4 regions of the Microbacterium sp. Root322 genome follow, and region 3 is predicted to be linked to each of the others. Evidence: predicted binding sites of a transcription regulator. Region 3 holds the regulator's gene; each other region holds the start of a gene.
The links. The regulator LexA, encoded in region 3, represses DNA repair genes until DNA is damaged. The targets are predictions, from matches to a motif close to TCGAACANNTGTTCGA.

Region 1 (3,865 bases), on a different contig from region 3:
AGATCGGCGCGGATGTCGGAGGGATCCGTGAGCAGATCGCCGCGATCTACCCCGAGGTCGCGCGGGTGGCCGCCGGATTCGGGGTCACCCCGGCAGCACTGGGCATCGCCTTCTGCCTCTCGAACCCCGCGACCGCGAACGTGCTGTTCGGTGCCTCCCGGCTCGCGCAGCTGGAGCAGAACCATGCGGCACTCGCGCTGGCGCTCGCGCATGGCCCCGAGGTGCGTGCGGCGCTCGCCGGGTGCTGGGTCGACCGTGACGTGCGCGCCGACGGTGTGTGGTGAGGTCGGCTACGCCTCGCGCTCGTGAGCGAGGGCTACGGCACGCTCGAACGTCGAGACGATGACCTGGCGTCGGTCGGTGCGGTAGTCCTCGTCCGGTTCGAGCTCGTCGATGTAGTCGTCCCAGACCCGGATGTACCGGTCTCGCCAGCCCTCGAGCGTGCTGCTCGACGGGAACGTGGCACCCACTCGCCCCGCGGACCCGATGTCGGTGAGGATCTCCAACCACGCGGGAGCCATGGCTCCGCCCCATTCGTCCGGCTGCAGCTCGGTGTCGTCCTCCTCATCGGCGAACACCTCGGTGATCTTCGCGATGAGCTCGTCGGTGATCTCGCTCAGTGCGTCGGCGACCGTGTCGTCGTCGAAGTTTCCCGGTCCCCACGTGCCCATGTCTTCCTCTTCCTGTCGGCTGTTGCGGTCGGACCCAGTGAACCATGTGAGCGTGGTGTCGGGCGGAGGGTCAGCGGCAGAATGCCGGCATTTGTTCGAAGATAAGTTCGAATGTCGAGAGGTGATTCGGTAAAATCGAATCATGTCGAAGCTGGTCGAGTTGCACGAGGCGATGTCCCGCCTCGATGCGGCATGGGCCGACGCCGATGGATCCGGTGAGCTGTCGCGAGAGCAGCTGATCGCCGTGAGCGCATCCATCGGGCTGCTGCAGCGGCGGCTGGATGCGGTGCACATCGAGGTCGCGGCATGCATCTCGCGCGAGTCTCGTCCCGAGTTGGGTGCGGAGGGTCTCGCGAAGCAGCAGGGCTACCGGAATCCGGCGACGTTGATCGCGGCGACCGTCGGCGTCTCGCGTGGCGATGCGACCCGGCTGGTGAAGGTCGGAGAGGCGGTCGCGCCGCGCGAGGATCTCCTCGGGGCGCCTCTGCCGGCGAAGTATCCGAGAGTGCGTGAGGCGCTCGGGTCCGGCGCGCTGAGTGCTCAGGTGGCTGCCGCGATCATCGCCCTGCTGGATCGGTGTCGCGTCTCGGCGGGCCCGGTGCGGGTCGCCGAGGCGGAGTCTCTGCTGGTGGAGAAGGCGGTCGGGCTCGCTCTCGACGACGTGCGCAAGCTGGTCGTGAGGGCCGAGGCGTGGCTGGACCCGGATGGGGTGGAGCCGCGCCTGGAGGAGCAGCGTTCCCGCCGAGCTTTGACCATTCATGAGCGCGACGGGATGGTGCATCTGAACGCCGTCCTCGACGCCGAGACCGCCGCTCCTGTCGTGACGGCCATCCGCGGCTACGTGACCGCCGCGTTCGCCGCGCGAAAGAACGCGGCCGCGCCGGACGCGCCGGACGCCGATCGTCGCACCGTGCCGATGATCCAGGCCGACGCTCTCTCCGTGTTCGCGGGCCACGTTCTCGAGTGCGACGCCCGGGTGCCGTTGGCGGGTGCGACCGTCGTGGTGCGGATGAGCCTCGACGACCTGGAAGCCGGCGCCGGTTCCGCCGAGGTCGACGGAATCGAGCAGCCGGTCAGCGTCGGCGCGGCGCGACGGATGGCCGCAGGCGGGGGAGTGATCCCCTGCGTGCTCGGTGCGGCGAGCGAAGTGCTCGATTGGGGTCGGGAGAAGCGCCTGTTCACGCGCTCGCAACGGTTGGCGTTGGTCGAGCGGGATGGTGGATGCGCCATGTGCGCGCTGCCGCCCGAGATGACGAAGGCGCATCACATCCGATGGTGGAGTCGAGACCATGGTCCGACCGATCTCTCGAACGGCGTGCTGCTGTGCGAGACCTGCCACCATCGGATCCATGACAACGGGTGGGATATCCGTATCGATGGCGGTGGGAGCCGCGGCAGGGTGTGGTTTCTCCCACCGGCCACGGTCGACCCTGCGCGGGCTCCGCGCCTGGGTGGCAGGGCGCGCTTCGACATCGCTGCCTGAACGCGCTGCCTGAACGCATGGCCTGAACGCGTGGCGTGGATGTGTGGCCTGAACGCGTGGCCATGGATTTAGTGGCGTGAGTGCGTGGCCCCGAAAGCGCCGCCTGAGCACGCTGCCTGCGCGTCTCGCCGGCGACCGGCGCTCCACCATGCCTGCACGCTCGGACAAGCCCGGTGCGCGCCGGGGCATGAGCGGGGCCGCCAGGGAAGCGAAAGGCTCTTGCGCTCTTTTTCCACGCATGTAGACTAACCAGCGCGACACATCGAGGTGACGCCGGATCCGGTCTCCGGTCAGCGGCACTCCGAGCCTTCTTCACCACCCTTGCACCCGAGAGAAGGAACCATGAAACGAATGCCCCTCGCGCTCGCCGCAGCCGTGGCCGCGACCCTCGCGCTCACCAGCTGCAGCGCAGGCGCAACACCCTCCCCGTCCGACGGCAGTGCTGCCGACGGCCCTGACGCCCTCAACATCGGCAACTTCCTCGACGTCACGTCGTGGGATCCCTCGCTCGCCGACATCGGCTTCGACGGCCCCTACCTCTCCGCCGTCTACGATGCCCTGATCGCTCTGGACGCGGACGGCAAGCCGGTCCCGTCCCTCGCGACCGAATGGACCGTCGCCGACGACGACCTCAGCATCGACCTCGACATCCGTACCGATGCCGTGTTCAGCGACGGCACCCCGGTCGACGTCGACGCCGTGATCGCGAGCCTCGACTACCTCAAGCAGGGCGCGCGCTCCGGAGAGGCCTATCTGAACGTCTCCGCCTTCGAGAAGGTCGACGACGACACGGTTCGCATCCTCCTCACCCAGCGCGACGACACGATCCTCTACTTCATGGGGCTGGGCCGCAGCTACGTGGTCTCTCCGGCAGCGATCGAGGCGGGAACCCTCGGCAGCGAGCCCATCGGCTCCGGACCCTACGTCCTCGACGGCGACACCAGCATCGCCGGCGCGGAGTACCACTTCACCAAGACCACCGACCACTGGGATGCCGAGGCCTACCCGTTCGCCGACCTCGCGATCTTCCCGATCACCGATGCGACAGCGCGGCACAACGCCATGCTCAGCGGCCAGATCAATGTGCAGTACGGCGACGTCGCCAACCTCGAGCAGGCGAAGCAGCAGGGCTGGAACACCGCGGAGCGCGTCTCCGGCTGGGCGGGACTCGTCATCACCGACCACACCGGAGCCAAGAGCGAGGCCCTCGGCAAGCTCGAGGTCCGGCAGGCGCTGAACTACGCGTTCGACGGTGCCGCGATCCTCGCCGCCGTCGGCAGCGGTGCCGGCGTCGCCACCAACCAGGTCTTCCCGGACGGCGGCACGATCAACGATCCCGCCCTCAACGAGACCTACGCCCACAACATGGACAAGGCCAAGAAGCTGCTGGCCGACGCGGGCTACGCCGACGGCTTCGAGATCTCCATGCCGATGTCGCCGATCTTCGAGATGTGGAAGCCCTCGGCCGAGCAGGCGCTCACCGAGCTCGGCGTGAAGGTCACCTGGGACAACATGCAGATGCCGGACTACCAGCTCAACGCGCCGAACTACCCGATGTTCATCTCGTTCCTCGCGATGGACGGCAACGATGTCGCGACGGTCGCGCGCCAGGTGACCAGCGTGCAGTGGTTCAACCCCGCACCCGACTACGCCCAGAACGAGGTCATCGCCCCGCTCGTCGAGAAGGTGCAGACGGAACGCGGCGAGGCGC
Region 2 (3,865 bases), on a different contig from region 3:
TCATGGACCTGCTGGAGTCGCGCGAGATCGTCGGTCCGTCCGAGGGATCCAAGGCGCGAGACGTGCTGGCCACGGCCGAGCAGCTCCCGCAGGTCATGGCGAAGCTCCGCGGCGACGACGTGCCGGCCTCGCCGTCGTCATCGGCAACCCCTGCCGCTCCGCCCGTCCCGCCCCTGCCTCAGTCACATGATCCGATCGCGGCCCAGTACGAGGGGCTTCCCGAGGTGGAGGCCGAGGGCGACGAAGACGCCTGGGGCCTGACGGGACGCGACTGATGGCCATTCCTCGGCAGCTTCCCAACGCCATCACCGTCGCGCGCATCCCGCTGGCGGTCGTCTTCTTCATCCTCTTGCTGCTGGGCGGCCAGTACGGCCTTCCCGACCCCGGCCTCCGTTGGGCTGCCGCGATCATCTTCATCGTCGGCATCTCGACGGACTGGGTCGACGGCTACCTCGCACGCAAGTACGACATCGTCAGCGACTTCGGCAAACTCTGGGATCCCATCGCCGACAAGATGCTCACGGGCGCTGGGTTCATCGGGCTCGCCATCCTGGGCGAGGTCAGCTGGTGGATCGTGGCGATCATCCTGGTGCGCGAGTGGGGGATCACGATCCATCGACTCATGGTCGCCAGCGAGCATGTCGTCGCCGCGGCCTGGATGGGCAAGATCAAGACGGCATTCCAGGGGGTGGCGCTCGGCTGGGCCCTGCTTCCGTTGCACTACCTCATCGGTCTCGACGCCTGGACGCTGATCACCTTCATCCTCATGCTCATCGTCCTGGTGCTCACGGTGGTGAGCGGCATCGACTACATCGTGGCGCAGGTGCGGGGTTCGCGCCGGAAGCCATGAGCGAAGAGAGCGCCGCGGTCCTCGCAGCGCTGGGCCGGCGCGGGTGGACGCTCGGGATCGCCGAATCGCTGACAGGTGGCGCTCTGTGCGCGGATGTCGTCGCCATCCCCGGCGCATCCGCGGTGCTTCTCGGGGGCGTCGTGGCCTACGCGACGCCGGTGAAGGCGACCGTGCTGGGAGTGGACGCGGCTCTTCTGGCCGCACACGGACCGGTGCACCCGCAGGTCGCTCTGCAGATGGCCGACGGCGTCAGAGACGTGGTCGGTGTCGGGGGTGTGCCAGCCGATGTAGGCGTGTCGACGACGGGGATCGCCGGCCCGGACTCCCCGGACGGCCAGCCGGTCGGCACTGTGCACATCGGAGTCGTGACCCCTGTGGCGTCGCGGAACACGGCCTTCCACTTCAGCGGGGACCGCGACGCGATCCGGGCGCAGGCCGTGGCGGCAGCACTCCGAGAGGTGCTCGCGGTGGTGGCGGAATAGTGACGCCCTCGGCCTGGTTATCTCTCTTGTGCTCACACTAAAACCACAGAGTGCAGGGGTAGATTCTGTGCAGGCCAGGGGTACTAGACTGGCTGTCTCATCGGGGGAGACCTCGAACGATCACATGGGGAGGAGGTTCCGATGATTCTTGTTCGACAGGAAATCGGCGATGTGCTGAGGGACTTCCGCCTGCAGAAGGGGCGCACGCTCCGGCAGGTCGCAAGCAAGGCATCGGTTGCCCTCGGCTACCTCAGTGAGGTCGAGCGCGGGCAGAAGGAGGCGTCGAGCGAGATCCTCGCATCCGTCGCCGATGCGCTCGACGTTCCCATCTCGACGATCATGCGCGAGGTCGGAGATCGCATCTCCGTGCTCGAGGGCATCCAGGTGTTTCCGGATGTCGTTCCGGACGACCTCGTGGCCTCGATCGAACCCCAGCTCTCGCTGCACTGACCCACGGTCAGACCAGCGATGCGTCGTAGCGAGTTTCTCCGCGCCGTCGAGACAGAGTTCCAGGCGCGTGCCTCCTCTCTGGTGAACGACCTCGGTCTCAGCGCCGTCGGCGGCCGTACGGCTGTGGAAGCGCTGGCCGACGGCACTCCACCGCGCGAGATCTGGTTGGCGCTGTGCGCCGAGATGGATGTGCCGGAGAACAGGCGGCATGGCGTCGGCAGGCAAGAGCCGCGCGGACGCTGATCCGTCCCTCGATGTCCGATGCCTACGGGACACGCGATGAGATCCACGGCGTGTCGTCGAAGATCTGTTCGAAGCGGGCGTAGTCTTCTGCACAAGTGGTTCAGGGAGTCTGTTCTCCACGGTATGTGAGCTCGCGGCGTCGATGTCGGTGGCCTCTCCTACGGTGGAAAACGAGCCGAAGAGCCATTACGCCTTGTCGGAGAGTTTCTCCCAACCGGGAGAGCCGCGACAGCCTACAGGCGGCATCACGCGCGCAGAAGGAGCACATCATGCCATCACCCGCCGACCGCGAGAAGTCCCTCGAGACCGCCCTCGCCCAGATCGACCGCCAGTTCGGAAAGGGCTCGGTCATGCGGCTGGGCAGCGATGAGCGTGCCCCCGTGGCCGTCATCCCCACCGGCTCCATCGCCCTCGACGTCGCCCTCGGCGTCGGAGGTCTCCCGCGTGGTCGAATCGTCGAGATCTACGGACCGGAGTCCTCGGGTAAGACGACTCTCACCCTGCACGCGATCGCGAACGCTCAGCGCGCCGGCGGCATCGCCGCCTTCATCGACGCCGAGCACGCGCTCGACCCGGATTACGCCGCGAAGCTCGGTGTCGACATCGACGCGCTTCTGGTCTCCCAGCCCGACACCGGTGAGCAGGCGCTCGAGATCGCCGACATGCTCGTGCGCTCGGGGGCCATCGACCTCATCGTCATCGACTCCGTGGCCGCGCTCGTCCCTCGCGCCGAGATCGAGGGTGAGATGGGCGACTCGCACGTGGGTCTGCAGGCGCGACTCATGTCACAGGCGCTGCGTAAGCTCACGGGTGGTCTGAACCAGACCAACACCACGATGATCTTCATCAACCAGCTTCGCGAGAAGATCGGTGTGTTCTTCGGCTCGCCCGAGACCACCGCCGGTGGTAAGGCGCTGAAGTTCTACGCCTCGGTCCGCATGGACATCCGTCGTATCGAGACGCTGAAGGATGGCACCGACGCCGTCGGAAACCGCACCAGGGTGAAGGTGGTGAAGAACAAGATGGCACCGCCCTTCAAGCAGGCCGAGTTCGACATCCTCTACGGCGTCGGCATCTCCCGCGAAGGCAGCCTGATCGACTTCGGTGTCGAGCACGCCATCGTGAAGAAGTCGGGCTCGTGGTACACCTACGACGGAGATCAGCTGGGCCAGGGCAAGGAGAACGCGCGAACGTTCCTGCTCAACAACCCCGACATCGCGCTGGCCATCGAGACGCAGATCAAGCAGAAGCTCGGCATCGGCGGCGCGGCTGTGCCGGCGGCTGCAGACGAGCTCGCCGAGCGTCGTCCGGCCTGATGAACGACACTCGTGGGGGCGATCCGGATCGGGTCGCCCCCATCATCCCTCTCTTCGGCGGTGCATCGAAGAAGCCTGCCTCGACGCGACCGGCTCAGAACCCGGAGCGTGGCCAGGAGGCGGAAGAACCTTCGTCACGTACCGGCGATGCGGCCGTATGGCGTACGACCTGGGACGCGCCGCCCGCGGAGGTTTCCCGTATCGACGAGAGCGACGCAGGCACACCCAGCGATCGGCACCCCGCACGAGGAGTCAGGGGCAGCTCTGCCACAGCGTCTCGCTCGGCAGGTTCCGCTCCTCGTCTCCGTGCGCTCGGCGACGAGCCGAGAGACGGCATCGACAGCGGAGAGACGGCGTCGCTCGACGAGATCCGAGTCTCCGCAGAAGAGTCGCTCGTGCGCAAGCTGCGGGCTCGGTCGTTGTCCATCTCCGAGTCGCGGCAGGTGCTGAGGGGTGTGGGGCTCGACAGCGGCATGATCGACGATGTGATCGACGACTTCTGTCGTCGTGGCTATCTCGATGAT
Region 3 (3,865 bases):
CGCCGAGGGCCTCGAGAATCGCCTGGCCGAGCACGATCGAGACGTCTTCGACGGTGTGGTGCGCGTCGATGTGCGTGTCGCCGGACGCGCGCACGGTCAGGTCGGTGAGCGAGTGCTTGGCGAACGCGGTGAGCATGTGGTCGAAGAACGGTACCGAGGTGTCGATGCGACTCGCACCGGTGCCGTCGAGATTCAGCTCGAGCTCGACGGTGGACTCCGACGTGCTGCGCACGCGGCTCGCTGTGCGCGGGGTCAGTGCGGGGGTGCTCATGAAGCCGATCCTATCGAGGCCAGGGCGTCGAGGAACGCGGTGGTCTCGGCCTCGGTTCCGGCACTCACCCTCAGGTGGCCGGGGATGCCGACGTCGCGCACGAGCACACCGCGGTCGTAGAGCTGCTGCCACGTCGCCTTCGGGTCGGCGACTCCGCCGAACAGCACGAAGTTCGACCACGTCTCGTGCGGCTGATAGCCGAGCGCCTCGAGGGTCGCCGTGATCCTGTCGCGCTGTTCGACGATCTCCTCGACCATCCCGAGCATGACGTCGGCGTTGCGCAGTGCCGCGATGGCCGCTGCCTGGGTGAGGGCGCTCAGGTGATAGGGCAGACGCACCAGCCGCAGCGCGTCGATGAAGGCCGGATCCGCCGCGAGATAGCCGACGCGAGCGCCCGCGAACGCGAACGCCTTGCTCATCGTGCGCGAGACGGCGAGCCGCGGACGCCCTTCGAGCAGCGTCAATGCGGACACGGCGTCGCGGGGAGCGAACTCCTGGTAGGCCTCGTCGACGATAACGATGCCCCGAGCCGCGTCGTAGACGGCTTCGACGACGTCGAGCCCCAGCGGCGTGCCGGTGGGGTTGTTGGGCGAGCAGAGAATCACCACGTCCGGGTCGGCGGCCCGCACCTGCTCGGCGGCCTCCTCCGGCGTGATCGTGTAGTCGGGCTGCCTGGTGCCGGCGATCCACCGCGCCCCGGTCCCCTGGGCGATCAACGGGTACATCGAGTACGTGGGCGCGAAGCCGAACGCCGTGCGCCCCGGCCCGCCGAACGCCTGCAGGATGTGCTGGAGCACTTCGTTGGACCCGTTACCCGCCCAGATCTGTTCGGGTGTGAGCCCGTGCCCCAGATACTCGGCGAACGACTCACGAAGGGTGCTGAACTCCCGGTCGGGGTAGCGGTTGACGTCGCGGATCGCGACGGCGATGTCGTCGAGGATGTCGCTGGCCACTTCATCCGGGATCGGATGCGTGTTCTCGTTCACGTTGAGCGCGATCGGAAGGGGCGCCTGCGGAGCGCCGTACGGCGTCAGTCCGCGAAGATCATCACGTAGCGGGAGATCGTTGAGGGAGAGGGTCACCCTTCCCATGTTAAGCGGCGCCCCGAGTCGATGACGCAAAGTTGCTGCAGCGACGCTGCGGCAGGATCAGTTCACGTACTGGGCCGGGATGGCCAGTGTCTGACCGATCTGGAGCTCGCCACCACGCAGCAGGTTCATCCGGCTGATCTCACCGATCACGTCGCGCGGGTCGGCGTCGGGGGCGACGCCGGTGGCGATCGACCAGAGTGTGTCGCCGGGCATGACCGTGACGGTCTCGACGCTGACGGCCGCGGTGTCTGCACCCGAGGCGATCGCACTGCCACCGCTGAGTGCGGCGAACGCGATGCCGGCCGCGAGCGGCACGGAGGCGAAGGCCAGCAGCACGGCGCGGCCACGCGTCGTCAGTCGGAGTCGCGTCGAAGGACGGGTCGACGCCGGAATGACTGCTGCGGTGCTGAAGCTGATGCTGCTCATGTGGTGCTCCTTAGCCTGTCCCGGAGCCGTGAGGCCACCGGGGAAGTTGGCGTAGCGTTCGCATTCCCGCCTCGGCCGGGAGCCGTGAATGCGAAGCTACGTACCGAAGATATCTTCGAGTTCGAACATCTGTCAAGTATTCTTCGAAACCCCACCGACGATTAGGCCGACACGCTCGAACAGATCTTCCAGATCGGCCCGATTCTCGGATACGGTTTCGATAAGGACACCCCACCACGGGCCTCCGACATTCGAAGAGGGACGTCGGATCACGCACTGAAGGAGCACCATGAGCGAGAACTCTGCCCCCGAGTCGGAGGCACCGCGCACGCGCCGCCGGAAGAGCCTCAGCCCGAAGCAGATGGCGATCCTCGAGGTCATCCAGAACTCGATCGCGCACCACGGCTACCCGCCGAGCATGCGCGAGATCGGCGACGCCGTCGGCCTCAAGTCCCTCTCCAGCGTCACCCACCAGCTCGGACAGCTCGAGCTCAGCGGCTATCTGCGCCGCGACCCCGGGAAGACGAGAGCCATGGAAGTGCTCATCGATCTGCCTGGCACCAGCACCGAGAGCCCCGCAGACGTGGCGACCCCGGTCGGAGACGCCGCGCTCGTCCCCCTCGTCGGACGCATCGCAGCCGGCGTGCCGATCACCGCCGACCAGCAGGTCGAGGAGATCTTCCCCCTCCCCCGCCAGCTGGTGGGCAAGGGCGACCTCTTCATGCTCAAGGTCTCCGGCGAGTCGATGATCGATGCCGCCATCTGCGACGGCGACTGGGTCGTCGTCCGCTCCCAGAACAGCGCCGAGAACGGCGAGATCGTGGCAGCGATGCTCGACGGCGAGGCCACCGTCAAGGTGCTGCGTCGCCGCGACGGCCACACCTGGCTGCTCCCCCGCAACTCCGCGTTCGAGCCCATCCTCGGTGATGAGTCCGTGATCCTCGGGAAGATCGTGGCAGTACTGCGCGCGGTCTGAGACGAGACGGCACGATGAAGCCCCTCCCGGGTGCCGGGAGGGGGTTCGTGTCGTCGGGCGACGGATCAAGACCGCGATGCTCCCGTCCTGACGAACGGGCGTCCACCTTCGACGCCTAGGCTCGAAGCATGTCGTCGTCCCCCTACGGTTCCTGGCCCTCGCCCTTCTCCGCGGCCTCCGTCGCGGCCTCCTCTCCGCGCATCGACGGAGCCCGCTTCGTCGGTGCGGAGATCTGGTGGGGTGAGTCGGTACCCGCCGAGAAGGGACGCGTGACGGTGCGGAGCTCCTCCGGCTCCGAGATCCTCCCCGCCCCCTGGAGCGCGCGCTCTCGCGTGCACGAGTACGGCGGAGGCGCCTGGACGGCCGATGAGCACGGCACGCTGTTCTTCGTCGACGCAGGAGACCAGCGGGTGCGCCGTCTGAGCGTCGGAGCCGAACCCGTCGCCCTCACCGCCCCCGGTCCCTCGCACGGCGGCCTGCGCGTGCAGAACGGCCGCCTGCTGGCCGTGCGCGAAGACCTCTCGGCCACGCCGCACCTCCGCTCGATCGTCGAGATCCCGCTCGATGGATCCGCCGCCGAAGACCCGTCCGCGATCAGGGTGATCGTGCAGGGAGACGGCTTCTTCGCCCACCCCGCCCTCTCTCCCGACGGGACCCGCGCGGCATGGGTCGGCTGGGAGCGAGGACGGATGCCCTGGGAGGACGCGCACGTTCAGGTCGCAGAGGTCCCCGGCGGGACGCCACACACGATCCCCTCGCGGGCGGCGCTGCAGCCGGAGTGGCTCAGCGACGCGGAACTGATCTTCGCCGACGATCCAGACGGTCGCTGGGCTCTGCAGCGTGTCACGCTCGATGGGGTGACTCCCACCGGGCCGGCGCGACCGTTCGCCCCTGCTGGCGCTCCTGTCGATGCGGATACCGGCTACGGGCTGTGGGTGCTCGGCAACCGCTGGTACCAGCCGCTCGACGACGGCCGCATCGTCGCCGTCCGCACGAACGGCCGCGACGAGGTCGTCGTGATCGATGCCGACGGCGGCGTGAGCGTGATCGACTTCCCCGGTGACGGCCACGTGAGCATCGATGCCGTCGACGGCGCCAGGG
Region 4 (3,865 bases), 720 kb from region 3:
GCATGCGAACACCCCCGATAGGGGTTGATCGTCCAGGCGAAGGGCATGCGCGAGGCGCCGGGCACATGATTCAGCGCCGACTTCGACAGCACCTCGTGGAACGTCATCCCGGCGAACTCGGGAGTCGTGACGGAGCGCAGGACGCTCGACCGGTCTTCGAGGCCGGGCAGCGCCGCCGCATCCGTCTCTCCGAGCTTCTGTCCCTGCCACCTCATTCGACAATTCGAACAGAAAGACGATGTTAACGCAAGCGACTCTGCAACTTATCTTCGAATGAGAGGATGGATCAATGCCCTTCCTGCCGCACCCTCAGCATGCGGCACCGCGGTCCCCGATCCGCGGACCTGCATTGCCGATCGGTGTCGCCGTGACCGCGATCGGGGTCCTGTTGTCGATCGGTTCCGGTCCGGTGCCGTCCTCCGGCGCCGACTCGATGCCGGTGCCGGTCGCGGTCATGCAGGTCCCGCCGGTCAAGGTCGCGGCGACCACGGCGGCCGACCCCTGCGCAGACTCCTCGGTGAAGCAGGCGATCGCGAACGGCGATGACGCGGCGACGATCGCGGCGTTCGGGGGTGGCGTGGCCTTCCGCGAGGCCGTCGTCGCGGGCAACGCTCCCTGCATCTCGCTCAGTGATCCGGCGCGGCTGTGGGTCGTGGTGAACAAGTCGTCGCCGCTGAACCCGCCCGAGTACGAGCCGACGGACCTCGCCTCGGTGCCGCTGCAGATGACGACGCCGTCCGGGCGCGTGCGCACCGACGTGGCCGCTGCCGTCGGCGAGATGGCGGATGCGGCGGTCGCTGCCGGTGTCGGGCGGATCGGCGCGAACAACGGATACCGCTCGTACGGTCTGCAGGTGACGACCTACGGCTCGCACGTGCGATCGCAGGGCCAGGCCGAGGCGGATGCCGGCTCGGCGCGTCCGGGCCACAGTGAGCACCAGACGGGTCTCGCGCTCGACGTGGTCGCGTGCGGGACGGGCTGCGGCGGACTCGACGGCTTCGGTGCCACGGCGCAGAGCGACTGGGTCGCGGCGCACGCCTGGGAGTACGGATTCATCGTGCGCTACGAGCAGGTCGGCACCCCGGTCACGGGGTATGCGCCGGAGCCGTGGCACCTCCGCTATGTCGGCGTCGACCTCGCCGCCGCCTATCACGAGGGTGGATTCCACACGCTCGAGGAGTTCTTCGCGCTGCCGGCCGCCCCCGACTACGCGCACTGAATCGGCGCGGAACGCCACGGTTGCGGCATCCGACAACCGCGGTACCCAGTGTCACGTTTTATGGGATGCATTCTCACAACGTCCTGTCCTGGACCGGTCGTGCGACGTAGAATCGCCGGAGCAACGATGCATGAGACGTTCAGGAGGACGGCATGGAACGCGACATCTACGACGAGGATCACGAGGCATTCCGGGACCTGGTCAAGGACTTCGTCAAGCGCCACGTGACCAACGAGGCGATCGAGCGGTGGGACGCCGCGGGGGAGATCGACCGGGCGACGATGCTGGCCGCCGGCGAGGCGGGTCTGATCGGCCTGTCGGTCCCGGAGGAGTTCGGTGGCGCCGGCATGCTGCAGGACTACCGCTTCCGCACGATCGTGATGGAGGAGGTCATCGCCTCCGGCGCGGGTTCGCTGGCCGGTGCCTTCGGCATCCAGGACGACCTGGCCGTGCCCTACCTCGTGCACATGGGAACGCAGGAGCAGAAGGAGAAGTGGCTTCCCCGCATGGCCACGGGTGAGGTGCTCGGCGCGCTCGCCATGACCGACCCGGGTGCGGGTTCGGATCTGCGTGGCATCAAGACCAACGCCAAGAAGGTCGACGGCGGCTACATCCTCAACGGTGCGAAGACGTTCATCTCCTCCGGTACGACGGCCGACGTCGTCGTGACCTTCGTCAAGACCGGTGAAGGCAACCGTCCCGACGCCTTCAGCCTGCTGCTCGTGGAGAAGGGCATGGAGGGCTTCGACCAGGGCAAGAAGCTCAGCAAGATGGGCTTCCACGGCTGGGACACGGCCGAGCTCAGCTTCACCGACGTGTTCGTCCCCGACGAGAACCTGATCAGCGGCAAGGAGGGTCAGGGCTTCATCCAGCTGATGCTGAACCTGCCGCTCGAGCGTCTCTCGATCGGCGTCGCCGCAGCCGCAGCCGCGCAGGCCGCCCTCGACTGGACCGTCGCCTATACGAAGGACCGCGAGGCGTTCGGCGAGCGCATCGCCGACTTCCAGAACACCCGCTTCCGGCTCGCCGACATGGCCGCGACCACGGACGCGATGTGGGCGTACATCGACCGCGCGTTGCTCGCCTACAAGAACGGCACCCTCACCGCCGAGGATGCCGCGAAGGTCAAGTTCTGGGCTACCGAGCGCGAGTGGGAGGTGCTCGACACGGGCGTGCAGCTGCACGGCGGTTACGGCTACATCATGGAGTACCCGATCGCCCGCGCCTTCACTGATGCTCGCGTGCACCGCATCTACGGCGGCACGAACGAGATCATGCGCGATCTCGTCGGCCGTCAGATCGTCGGCAAGCGCTGACGTCACCTACGCAGAAGAGGCCCCGGATGCGACATCCGGGGCCTCTTCCTGTCCCTGCTGTATCGCCGGACCTCGGTGCCACCAGGCATTCGGAGCGACGCACTCCTGGCGGCTGACTCGGTTCTCGGTCTTCACGACATGCCGGTCGCACCGGTATTCAATAGAACATAAATTCGAATGTCGAGACGGTTCGCGATAGAATCGAGTATGTCGAAATTGACCGCGTTGCACGAGGCGATGTCCCGCCTCGATGAGGCGTGGTCAGATGCCGGTGACTCCGGAGAGCTGTCCCGCGAGCAGCTGATCGAGGTGAGCGCGTCTATCGGGGTGTTGCGGCGTCGGTTGGATGCCGTGCATGTGTCGGTGGCGGCGTGCATCTCCCGCGAGTCGCGTCCAGAGCTCGGGGCGGAGAGCCTGGCCAAGCAGCAGGGCTACCGCAACCCGGCGACGTTGATCGCGGCAGCCACGGGGGTGTCGACCGGTGATGCGTCGCGCCTCGTCAAGGTGGGAGAGGCGACGGCGCCCCGGAGCGACCTTCTGGGTGCGCGTCTGCCGGCGAAGTATCCGCTGGTGAGCGAGGCGCTGGATTCGGGGGCGCTCGGTGCTCCCGCCGCCGCGATGATCATCGGGTTGCTCGATCGTTGTCGGATCGCCGCGGGGGTGGAGCATGTCGTCGAAGCCGAGCGCATGCTGGCGGAGAAGGCGGCAGGTCTGGCACTCGACGATGTGCGCAAGCTCGTGGTCCGTGCAGAAGCATGGCTCGATCCGGATGGTCTGGAGCCTCGTGAGGAAGAGCGCCGCGGCAGGCGCGCGCTGACACTGTTCGAGCGTGAGGGAATGGTGCATCTGAACGCCGTGCTCGATGTCGAGACCGCGGCGCCGGTCGTCACCGCGATCCGGGGCTACGTGACCGCCGTGTTCGCCGCGCGGAAAGACGCGCCCGATGCGGAAGCGCCCGATGCGGATCGGCGGACGGTGCCGATGATCCAGGCCGACGCCCTCGCGGTGTTCTGCGCGCACGTGCTCGGGTGCGAGCAGCGGGTGCCGGTCGCCGGTGCGACGGTGATTGTGCGGATGAACCTCGACGATCTGGAGGCCGGCACGGGGTCCGCGACCGTGGACGGGGTCGATCAGCCGGTCAGCGTCGGGGCCGCGCGGCGGATGGCGGCCGGGGGCGGCGTGATCCCGTGTGTTCTCGGCGGAGACAGCGAGATTCTCGATTGGGGACGGGAGAAGCGGTTGTTCACCCGGGCGCAACGGCTGGCGCTGGTGGAGCGTGATGGGGGATGCGCGATGTGCGGGTTGCCGCCGGAGATGACCAAGGCGCATC

Region 1: ASC55_RS05850 (HNH endonuclease signature motif containing protein) is a predicted target of LexA. The motif match lies at 767-782, and genes of this name have one in related genera.
Region 2: recA (recombinase RecA) is a predicted target of LexA. The motif match lies at 2,082-2,097, and genes of this name have one in related genera.
Region 4: ASC55_RS13605 (HNH endonuclease signature motif containing protein) is a predicted target of LexA. The motif match lies at 2,697-2,712, and genes of this name have one in related genera.

Annotation. Positions count from the first base shown of each region.
Region 1 covers NZ_LMCS01000002.1:218,827-222,691, reverse strand. The annotation lists gene ASC55_RS05860 (aldo/keto reductase) at 1-284, shown strand, start outside; gene ASC55_RS05855 (DUF4259 domain-containing protein) at 291-671, opposite strand; gene ASC55_RS05850 (HNH endonuclease signature motif containing protein) at 814-2,154, shown strand; gene ASC55_RS05845 (ABC transporter substrate-binding protein) at 2,497-3,865, shown strand, end outside.
Region 2 covers NZ_LMCS01000001.1:756,022-759,886, reverse strand. The annotation lists gene ASC55_RS03625 (DNA translocase FtsK) at 1-275, shown strand, start outside; gene pgsA (CDP-diacylglycerol--glycerol-3-phosphate 3-phosphatidyltransferase) at 275-850, shown strand; gene ASC55_RS03615 (CinA family protein) at 847-1,332, shown strand; gene ASC55_RS03610 (helix-turn-helix domain-containing protein) at 1,474-1,782, shown strand; gene ASC55_RS03605 (DUF3046 domain-containing protein) at 1,801-2,025, shown strand; gene recA (recombinase RecA) at 2,295-3,341, shown strand; gene ASC55_RS17690 (regulatory protein RecX) at 3,737-3,865, shown strand, end outside.
Region 3 covers NZ_LMCS01000003.1:968,405-972,269, reverse strand. The annotation lists gene hisB (imidazoleglycerol-phosphate dehydratase HisB) at 1-271, opposite strand, end outside; gene ASC55_RS17025 (histidinol-phosphate transaminase) at 268-1,353, opposite strand; gene ASC55_RS17020 (LysM peptidoglycan-binding domain-containing protein) at 1,420-1,788, opposite strand; gene lexA (transcriptional repressor LexA) at 2,078-2,764, shown strand; gene ASC55_RS17010 (S9 family peptidase) at 2,893-3,865, shown strand, end outside.
Region 4 covers NZ_LMCS01000003.1:249,778-253,642, forward strand. The annotation lists gene ASC55_RS13590 (Rv2578c family radical SAM protein) at 1-215, opposite strand, end outside; gene ASC55_RS13595 (M15 family metallopeptidase) at 290-1,219, shown strand; gene ASC55_RS13600 (acyl-CoA dehydrogenase family protein) at 1,372-2,535, shown strand; gene ASC55_RS13605 (HNH endonuclease signature motif containing protein) at 2,743-3,865, shown strand, end outside.